2 regions of the Agathobaculum hominis genome follow, and region 1 is predicted to be linked to the other one. Evidence: riboswitches for the same ligand, from Rfam matches in the RefSeq annotation. Region 1 holds a riboswitch; the other holds the start of a gene.
What was found. Region 1 has a riboswitch for cyclic di-GMP ahead of H8S02_RS03805 (S-layer homology domain-containing protein). Riboswitches for the same ligand answer to the same signal wherever they lie in the genome.
Positions count from the first base shown of each region.

Region 2: it holds a riboswitch for cyclic di-GMP, as region 1 does, so the genes downstream of both, H8S02_RS06535 (S-layer homology domain-containing protein) here and H8S02_RS03805 (S-layer homology domain-containing protein) in region 1, are expected to answer to the same signal.

Region 1 covers NZ_JACOPK010000003.1:56,999-62,229, reverse strand. The annotation lists gene H8S02_RS03805 (S-layer homology domain-containing protein) at 1-2,417, opposite strand, end outside; cyclic di-GMP riboswitch class I at 2,464-2,552, opposite strand; cyclic di-GMP riboswitch class I at 2,690-2,781, opposite strand; gene H8S02_RS03800 (CD1871A family CXXC motif-containing protein) at 3,111-3,236, shown strand; gene H8S02_RS03795 (4Fe-4S binding protein) at 3,229-4,107, shown strand; gene H8S02_RS03790 (TlpA disulfide reductase family protein) at 4,108-4,950, shown strand.
Region 2 covers NZ_JACOPK010000005.1:59,365-64,595, reverse strand. The annotation lists gene H8S02_RS06545 (6-phosphofructokinase) at 1-460, opposite strand, end outside; cyclic di-GMP riboswitch class I at 692-778, shown strand; gene H8S02_RS06540 (transglutaminase-like domain-containing protein) at 887-1,615, shown strand; cyclic di-GMP riboswitch class I at 1,887-1,977, shown strand; cyclic di-GMP riboswitch class I at 2,116-2,207, shown strand; gene H8S02_RS06535 (S-layer homology domain-containing protein) at 2,264-5,231, shown strand, end outside.

The sequences.
Region 1 (5,231 bases):
ACCTGATAGGTCAAATACAGAGCCTTATCAATGGAGTTCGCATAATTCTTAGAAGAATCATCCTCGGGAGTACATTCTGTTGCTGTTCCACCGTAAGGATATTCATATTTCGTGCCCTGAGCCTCAACCTGTTTACCAATCTCGGTCATCCGTGCAGACCAGCTAGCAGGAGGATTATTGCTGCCATATTTAGATTTCCAGTTGTCGGGGCCAGCCCAGTGTTTCCAGGCATCAGCAAAAAAACTCCATGCGGTAACAGTAGGCTCCGCATTATACATATAGGTAATACCATCACTTACGAAAATCAGGTATTTCCGATTTGCGGCAACTTCGGTATCCTCGTCCAGCAGCTGCTTGCCCGCAAGAAGTCCGGCGTGGGTGTTTGTTCCGCTTTCAATCGTTTGCTTGATTGCGTTTTCAATGGTCTCGTAACCGGTTGCAAGATCCGTAAGCGGAGCGGTCTTGTTTGCCTGTTTATTGAAGATTACAACGCCGACCTTGACCTTTGCTTTCGTGCTTGCCGCCTTCTCCTTCAGCGCAGCGAGCATACCCAGCGCCTGGTCTTCCAATTCCGTACTCGTGGACTTATCCAGTACAAATACCACATCGGAGGCCAACTTTTCCTCTGCACTCGGCAGAGACAGCGTCACATTGGAGGTCCAGGTGTTCGTATCCAGCGCCGTTGCGGTCTTGGATCGGGAAACGTTCCACTCAATGGGGTCGGTGTCCTCGGTGCCGCCGGAGGATTTTTTCGTAGCCGCCTTGAGCGAAACAGCGTGCGAATCGTTTTCTACCGGGACGTATTCGTCAGCCGTTTCCTCCGTCCAGCGACCGATCTCCTCATAGCCGCCCTTACCGTCCTGAGCCGCAGCATTCCACTTAAACCAGCCATCATGATACCAGCCGGTAATCTCTGCCTTGTTGGAGGACAGAATGCGGTCGCCGCTCATGTCCTTTGCGTTCGGGAGCGTAAAGGTCGAACCGTTGAACAGCAGGTCATCGCCTGCGGTCTTTGCGGTGTTATTGTACACTGCGCTGTTCTTTGCGATGTTGATGTTTGCATCATTATAGGCGTAAATTGCGCCGCCCATGCCTGTCGCTGCATTATCGTGCATCACAGCACCGGACTGAAGATCCACATTGATAACCGCCGAGCCATCCTTGTAAGTGAAAATACCTGCGCCGCCTGCGGCCTTGTTGCCACTGACAGAGCTGTTTTCCGCCGTAACGCTAAGGGTGTTAGCCAGTGCATCTGCGTAGATGCCGCCGCCATAGCCGGTTGCCGTATTTTTGTCGATTGCCGTGCCGTTCAGCAGGCGAATGTCCGTATTGCAGACAGCAGTACACAGAGCAAAGATACCTGCGCCGCTCTGTGCCTTGTTTTCAGAAATCGAAACGTCGTCAAGTTCGATTGTTCCGGCACTGTAAGCTACGATTGCGCCGCCCTGCGATGCACCGTTGTTATTCAACAGTTTAGAATTGCGGAGAGTCAGATTAGAGGTTGTGCCGACATACATACCGCCGCCGATACCGTTTTCAAGGTCGAGAACCTTATTGCCGGAGATTGTGGAATCGGTGATAAGGTGGTTGTGCTCGCCGGAACAGCCTTCTTCTGCTTCGTTCGGCGTATCGCCAAAATAGATACCTGCACCGTATTTTGCGGTATTATTCTCAAAAAAGGACTTTGCAGCGTTCAGCACAGAATGTCTCAGAAGCATGCCACCGCCGCAGTCCGGAGCAGTATTCCCCTCAACATGGCAGCCGTCCATGGTCAGAGAACCGTATCTAACCAAAATACCGCCGCCGTCGCTGCTGTTTCCCGTAACTCTGTTTTCGGACACGGTAACATTCTGCATGGATACATCTGCGTGCGACGCATAGATACCGCCGCCGCCGACTTCGCCATTGCCGTTGCCGCCGACTGTTTCATTACCCGTTATGGTCAAATCTTCGAGCTGAACGCCTGCACTGTCGATTGCGAAGCCGCCGCCATTCTGCGGATTTCTGCCGCCGGTAACCGTACCATTTTTCACGGTAACCTGCGGTTTATCACCGGAAATGGTCACAACGGCCGCATTCGCATCACCCGACAGCGTACGCCCGCCGAGGTCGAGCGTCAGAGACTTGTTAATCTTGATATTTTCCGTAACATCACGGAGCATGACGATGGTGACATCGCTGTTTGCAGCATAAATGTTTGCAGCAGCAAGCGCACCGGCAAGAGTCGAATACTTGTTCTCACCGATCTTTGCAACGCATGTCTGCTCAGTGCCGCCGCCCTCGGTGGACTGACTCTGCCCCGGATTTGTCGTATCCGGCGTATTTTCATCCGCTAACGCGAACGGAGACATTGCCAGCAGCATGGACGCCGCCAGTATGCTGGCTAATAATCGCTTGTTCTTTCCTGTTTTCATCATGAAAATCCCTCCTTCAGTAGCAATAGACTACTATGAAGAAGCTGCATCAGGAAACCGGCTGCCATGCGGAAAAGTCTTCCGTTTAGGCCCCTGGCTTTGCGAAACCGGCTTTCACCGATCGTGCCCTTGTCTGCACAACTTACTCCTTAATGAGTAGCACAGATGATTGAGTTTTTCCTGGAACCGTTTTGGACAGTACAGAGACGATTCAGCTTCCAAATAAAATCCCCCCTTACAGTGCGCACGGCTCTGCAAGGAGGGTACAAAGTATCGTTGGCAGCCGGCTGCCATGCGGAGGACAAGCTCCGTTTAGGCCCATCTGGCTTTGCGGCACCGGCTTTCACCGGCTGTGCCTTTATCTGTACCTGCACCCGTTCCCGGGAGTCATGCACAGATTTTCAGTTGATGTCTGCTGTTTAAGACGATATGCGAAGGGCGCATACCGAACTTCGCTGCACGGACGGACAAAAAGTCCCGCGTCAGCGCTGCCTAATCTTTCCTATATAAAGTGTACCCCATTGCAGGCAGCTTTGTCAACCGTTTTCCTATAAAAGAAGAAAACTCCCGCAGCGCAGACGGCAATGACTAAAGTTTACAAAAATTTTGTTTTTTCTCCTTTCAATCTCCTTTTAGATGGTATATACTTTTCCCATCACAGGAAAGGATAGAGAAACTATGTTACACAGCAAAACAATGACGCAGGTCCTTCTGCTGCTGCTCGGCGGCGCGATGGTCCTGTTCGGCGTCTGGCGTGGTGAGGCCGGCGTCGTGTTATCCAAGGCGATACGCCTGTGCATGGAGTGCGTCGGCATTGGGTAAAAGACCGCTCCCCCTGCTCGTCCGCCTGCGCGGCGCGATACAGGCCGCCGCCGCCCTGCTCACCAACATCCACCTGCCGAATTTCCTTTCCGGCAGGCTGTATCAGGGCAACGGCAAGCGGGTCTGTGTGCCCGGACTGAACTGCTATTCCTGCCCGGGCGCGGCGGGCGCGTGCCCCATCGGCGCGTTTCAGGCAGTCGTCGGCTCGTCCGGCTTCCGCTTCTGCTATTACATCACCGGCCTGCTGATCCTGCTGGGCGTGCTGCTCGGACGGTTCATCTGCGGCTTTCTCTGCCCGTTCGGCTGGCTTCAGGAGCTGCTGCACCATATCCCCTCCCCGAAGCTGTCCTCCGAACGGCTGAAGCCGCTGCGGTATCTCAAGTACGCCGTGCTGCTCGTGATGGTAGTGCTGCTGCCGACCGTTCTGGTGAACGAACTCGGCATGGGCGACCCGATCTTCTGCAAATACCTGTGTCCGCAGGGAATCCTCGAGGGCGCGATCCCGCTCGCCCTGGTGAACACCGGCATTCGCTCGGCGCTCGGCGCACTGTTCACCTGGAAGGCGGCTGTGCTGGCCGCCGTGATCCTTCTCAGCGTGCTGTTCTGGCGGCCGTTCTGCAAATGGCTGTGCCCGCTGGGCGCGTTTTACGCGCTGTTCAACCGCGTTTCCCTGTTTCAGATGCAGGTAAACTCCCATCGCTGCGTTTCCTGCGGAAAATGCGCGAACGTCTGCCCGATGGATGTAGACATCACACAGAATGCAAACCACGCCGAGTGCATCCGCTGCGGCCGATGCATCAAGGCCTGCCCGACAGAGGCGATCTGCTACCGGTACGGCTTCGGCAACGAAAAAACAAAGGAGAACTCATAAATGAATATCAAACGTGCAACCGCCCTTGCCCTCAGCCTGAGCCTGCTGCTGGGCGCCGCTGCGTGCGGCAAGTCCGACTCTGAAGCTGCCGATACCGGCAGCAAGACCTCTGCGGAGCTGCTCGAGGAGGAAAACGCCATCCTCGACGCACATCAGGAGCTGTGGAATCAGGTTTTCGCCTCCATGGACAAATCCTCTCCCGCAACGGCGGAAAACTACGGCGATGTCCTGCTGAGCGCGCTGGAGAACTGCCGGGACAAGCTCTCCGACGGGGATTATCAGACGCTGAAAAGCGATGCTGAGAGCATCCGCTCGATCGAGGAGCAGATCGCGGCCCTGCCCGCCGACGACAGCGCCGGCCAGAGCGAAACGGCTGCGGCCAGTGCGTTCCCGGAGTTTACAGGCAAGGATCTCGACGGGAATGCGGTCGACAGCAGCCTGTTCGCGAACAACGCCTACACGGTCGTGAACTTCTGGTTCAGCGGCTGCAAGCCCTGTGTCGCTGAGCTGGGCGAGCTGGACAAGCTGAACCAGACCGCAAAGCAGCAGGGCGGCGAGGTGATCGGCATCAATACCGAAACGCTCGACGGCAACGCCGATGCCATCGCCACCGCAAAGGAGATCCTGCAAACCAAGGGCGCGACCTACCGCAACATCTATTTTGATTCCTCGAGCGACGCCGGTACGTTCGCCCTCGGCATCATGGCCTTCCCGACGACCTATGTGTTCGACCGGAACGGAAACGCAGTCGGCGAGCCGCTGCTCGGCGGCATCGACAACGCCGATAATCTGGCGCAGCTCCAGAAAAACATCGACGCCGCCCTCGCCGCCGATCAAAAATAAGACAGAGCACAGCTAGGGCAATACCGCATAATTGAACAAGAGCGATTTGCGAGCAAATTTTGCGTGCTGACGAGGCGCGGTTTTGCGGTAATACTTGATGTATTACCGTGAAATCGCAACAAAGTCAGGGCACAAAATTTCCGCAAAGCGCCGCAGCTTTAATTGTGCGGTGTTGCCCTAAAGGGGCTGACTCAGGTGATTTCATGCAATCATTCTGAGTCAGCCCCTGCTTTTTTATCGAAAAAGCGCCTGCTCCGATGTTCCATCTGATGACACCGGGG
Region 2 (5,231 bases), on a different contig from region 1:
TCACCGCCGACTGGAAGCCGAAGGTCAGCTCCGTCCCCCACAGGTCGTTGTCGATGGTCTTGGGCAGCGTGACGACGTTCACGCCGTTCTCGCGCAGCAGGTTCGCAGTCTTGTGCGTACCGTTGCCGCCGAGAATGACCAGGCAGTCAAATCCGGCCTTTTTCACCGTTTTCAGCATTTTATCCAGCTTTGTCTGCTCGCTGTCCTCTTCGGGGCGCTGCATCTGCTTGAACGGCTGACGCGAGGTGCCGAGGATGGTGCCGCCGAGCGTCAGAATGTCCGAAAAGTCGTCCGGCTTCATCTCATGGTAGTCTCCCTCGATCAGGCCGCGGTAGCCGTCGCGGATACCGTACAGCGTCACGCCTTTGCCCATCTCGTTATACAGCGTCTTTGCGACACCCCGGAGCGCCGCATTCAGTCCCTGACAGTCGCCGCCGCTCGTAAGCATTCCGATTTTCATATTCATCGTCCTTCCCCCGCCGGTCTCCCTGCGGTTTTCTTCTCCCCATTATAGGATATTATGCCGCACGGGAAAAGCGATTTTACATACTTTTTTCATTGCGATTTGTGCGCATGAGATTTTTCTGTCGAATTTTGATTTTTTTGCAGGAATTCTGTTGACAAAGCTCGCTGTATGGGTTTATACTGTAGTCACTAAAAAAAGATGATGCAGTCGCTTTGACCGCATCTCAAACGATAATAGCAAAACCATCGAAAGATGGCGACGCAAAGCTATAGGGCCTTACCCCTCTGAGAGGGCTGGCAGCCAGTTACCGAAAGGAGATCGCCGGATATGAAGCGGCTTTTTCGTTTTGCTTGCACAGTTTTTTCAGCAGCTGTCCTCTCGATGGGTTTCACCGCAGCGGCAGCGAATGACATTGTTGACATGAGCAACACATCCCACGGTTATGTAACCGTTAACTACACCTCGAGTGCCAAGCTCAAGGTCGGCATCCAGTACAACAGCGGCAAGACGGTTTACCGCGACTGCCCGAGCGGCAAGGATGCTTCGTTCTCGCTCGACCAGGGTGACGGCAAGTACACTGTAACCCTGTACCGCAACGTTTCCGGCTCCTCTTACGAGCAGGTAGCGTCCAGGTCCATGAACGTTGCCGTCAAGGACCGCTTCGCTCCCTACCTCGTCTCCACCTCGGACATTCAGTTCTCCAAGGGTGACGCTGTTTCCGCCAAGGCTGCTGAGCTCTGCAAGAACGCAAAGACCGACGAGGAAAAGGTCGTCGCCATCTACAACTACATGGCAGACCGTTACTCCTATGATTACAAGCTGGCAAATGAGATCACCAGCGGCAAGATCACCAAGTACATCCCGGATACCGCCGCTACCCTGAACGGCACCACCGGCATGTGCTACGATTTCTCTTCCCTGTTCGCGGCAATGTGCCGCAGCGAGGGCATCCCGTGCGCACTGACCAAGGGCTACGCCGGTTCCAGCTATCACGCATGGAACAAGGTCAACCTGAACGGCAGCTGGTACCAGATCGACCTGACCTACGCCGTTACCCGCAATGTCAGGAACGCAAAGAACCTGCATGACTGCGTATCCCCGCTGACCTATACGAACACCAGCGATACGCTCGCCGCAGCAGCCGCTTAACGCTTTTTACTCTTCCACTTTGTATACAGATGACGCCGACTTCACCCTTTTCTGTACTTAATCAGCGGTCATTTTGTATAAATCCGCCGCGAATCAAAATCAGTTTACATTATTTACTTGTCGTTTACGGATAATTATAGTATACTGAAAGTGTTGATTCGCAGCATTCTGTCCGGCCGTGCAAAAGGACTCAGTATGTTTTCCGCATGCTGCCTTACCGGCAGACAGCGACCAGCGAAATCTGTGCATGACTCCCGCGAACGGGTACCGGTACAGACAAAAGCACCATCGGCGAAAGCCGGTCTCGCAAAGCCACGGGCCTAAACGGAGCTCTTTTCTCCGCACGGCAGCCGGTTGCCAGTGATACCATGTACCTCCTTCGCAGAGCTGTGCGCACTGTAAAGGGGGTATTTTATTTGGAGGTTGAAACTGCATTACATTCTGAGATGCACACAAACCCAAACACACATGATCTGTGCGGCTCGTTGAGGAGCAAGTTGTACAGACAAAGGCACTATCGGTGAAAGCCGATCTCGCAAAGCCAAGGGCCTAAACGGAAGGTTCCCCTTCCGCATGGCAGCCGGTTGCCAGAAATACATCTGCAATTCCTCTCGATCAGCATGCACGCTGACCAAGGAGGCATTCCATATGTTAAAAAAGAATACGCGCAAACGTCTGCTCGCAGGAGCTCTTGCGACTGTCATGATGCTGACCATGTGCCCGAGTTGGGCGCTGGCCGACGATGAGGACATCGCACTTCTTCCGGCGAACGAAGAAATCGCAGTACCGGTGGTTGATTCCACTCCCGCAGCAGACCCCACCGAAACTCCCGCTGATCCCACTCCTTCTGAGACCGAGGCAAAGCCCGAGAATCAGAATACCGCACCGGCTCCGTCTGGCGACGAAGCAAACGGCGGTACGGACAGCACGGAGTCTGGCAATAACAACGCTTCTTCCGACGCTTCGGAAGATTCGAAAAACAATTCTCAGAATAATGATGTAGTAAGCAATTCTCCGGAAAGTGAAATCAGCATGGCATCGCTGGACATCGACGCTTATAGCTTGAACGGCGTTAAGACGATTGAAGCTGAATACTGGATTACCAACCTCCACGCAAAAGACGACAATGGCAGCTGGAAGCTGAGCATCGACAAGGATACTGTCGGTGAAGACGGCAAGTCCGTTGCTGAACTGGCTCCGTCTGAGCGCCATGTGACCGCAGACGAGACCTACAACACCGTTTTCTGGCAGGCTCGCGTGCAGCATGGCTTATTGCAGCACCAGACCACCCTGTCTAACGATGACAAGACCCAGTCCGGTACCGAAATTACCAGCATCCGTTACAAGAATGACAGATTAGAGTACTGTGCAAAGGATTCTTCCGAGTGGACTGCATTCGCTTGGAACGACCATCTGGTATTCTACTATCTGATTCGTACTGAATATTCTCAGATGGTTCAGATCGACGTTTCCGACTGGACGGTTGACAAGGAACAGACACAGCATCTTAATCGCCGCAGCGTGACCTATCAGGTTATCGTTGAGGAAAATGGTACGCAGACTGTCGCTGACAGCAAGAAGTTCTGGTACAACAAGGCCTTCACGGTTTCTTCGGTTCGCGTTCGTCAGACCGAGTCCGAGAATTATTCCATCAACCGCGTAGAACTCGACCCGTCGACTATGGGCACTGTTGGTGAGGTAGACGGCGAGTACAGGTTCAGTCTTGACCTTACCAAGGCAAAGCGCGATGAAGCTACCGTCAAGATTTATGTCGAGCCAAAGGTACAGTCGCATCAGCTGACTTACAAGCTGAACGGCGGCAAAATCACGAGCGCTGAAGGCACGTACACCCCCGCAGGTTCAGTTTATCCCGATGCGACGGTTAACACCCCGGAAGTTGCGAAGGATAACTGTGACTTCGGCGGCTGGTACATTGACGAGGCGCTGACCCAGAAATGGACCGGCACCACGATGCCGGATGCAAACCTGACTCTGTACGCAAAGTTTACCGCCAAGGAAACTCCGAACCCGAATCCGGAGCCGGAAAACCAGAAGGCTATGTACTTCGTCCTGCTGCCGAACCGCGGCGTTCCGAAGAGCGGTGCAAGCCAGGGTACGGCAAATTACCTGCCGAATGAGACTTCGGACGGCGGCGTAAAGGGCGTAACTCGCAAGACCGGTTACGAAGGCTATCTGACCGAAGATGGCAAGGAGGCCGCTGACAAGGGCGAATTCAGTGCCAATGGCGTTGACTCCAGCTATCTGATTCTTCCGTCCGACCTCGGTTTCTTCACCGCGGCCAACTGGAACGGCACGACTTATCCCGCAGATAAGACCAACACTTCGGCAGCCGACATTACCGCGCTGCTCGGCACCAATTACAACCCGCAGATTGCTGAGGTTGTCTGGTACACCGTAAAGCACGACGATACCGACGGCTATCATGTCGACGGCTACGTCAAGAACGTAGATGTTAACGTCACCTACCATTCCAACTATGGCGATGACGTTACCGACGTTTACACCGCTACCACCGGCAATGAATATGCGGCGCGCGGCTATGCGGATACCAAACTGACTGCTCGTGAAAACTACACCTTCGGCGGCTGGTACACCGATAAGAACTGCACCACGAAATACGAGACGACTACGCTGATGACCAGCCTGGATCTGTACGCAAAGTGGGTTCCGAACGATTTCGAGGTGTCCTACTATGTTGACAAAACGCTGTACGGCGACATCGAAGACCATGCGGTTGACTCCACTGTAACCGTAAGAACCGCTCATCCTGAAAAGGAAGGCTACACCTTCACCGGTTGGACTCCGGCAGCTGACGTAGCAAACATTATCAAGGTTGATGACAACGGCCATTTCACCATGCCGGCGCAGGACGTTCGCTTTGATGCTACCTTCGAGATCAATCAGTACAACGTAACCTACAAGGTTGGCACTGAGGTAGTCTACACTGATGTCTACAACTTCGATGCCGATGTTGCAATCCGACCCGTTCCGACTCAGGAAGGCTACACCTTCTACGGCTGGACCTCTAAGGATTCTGCATTCGATATCCGCGGCTTCAAGATGCCTGCGCACAATGTTGTCATCGAGGGCAAGTTCGAGAAAAACCCGGCAAAGCAGTACACCTATACCGTCAACAAGCACTTCTACAACGAGAAGGGCGTTGAGGTTAATGTAGTGAAGGGCGAGGCTACGCCCGCTGCTGAGAACACGGCTGTTTCCGACCTGTACAAGGCTGATGCTAAAAATCAGACCGTTGACGGCAAGACCTACGTTTACGTTTCCGGTCTGACCACCGTTACCGATAACCTTGAAAAGCTGACCAAGGACGTTACCATCGACCTGTACTACTACCTTAACGTCGAGGGCGGCAACGACATCCCGGACGCTTGGGAGTACCGTCTTACATTCAAGGTTGTAAACGGCGAGTGGAACGACGGCGGCAACGCTGACATCGTAACTTACGTTCAGTGCAAGGACAAGAAAACCGGCGAAGCGTTCGAAGCCGAAGACGTTGTGGTTCCGGTCACCCGTATCCCGGCCGTTGGCGACAAGCCGAACTCCGGCTACCATGCGGGCGCATGGGATACGTCCCCTT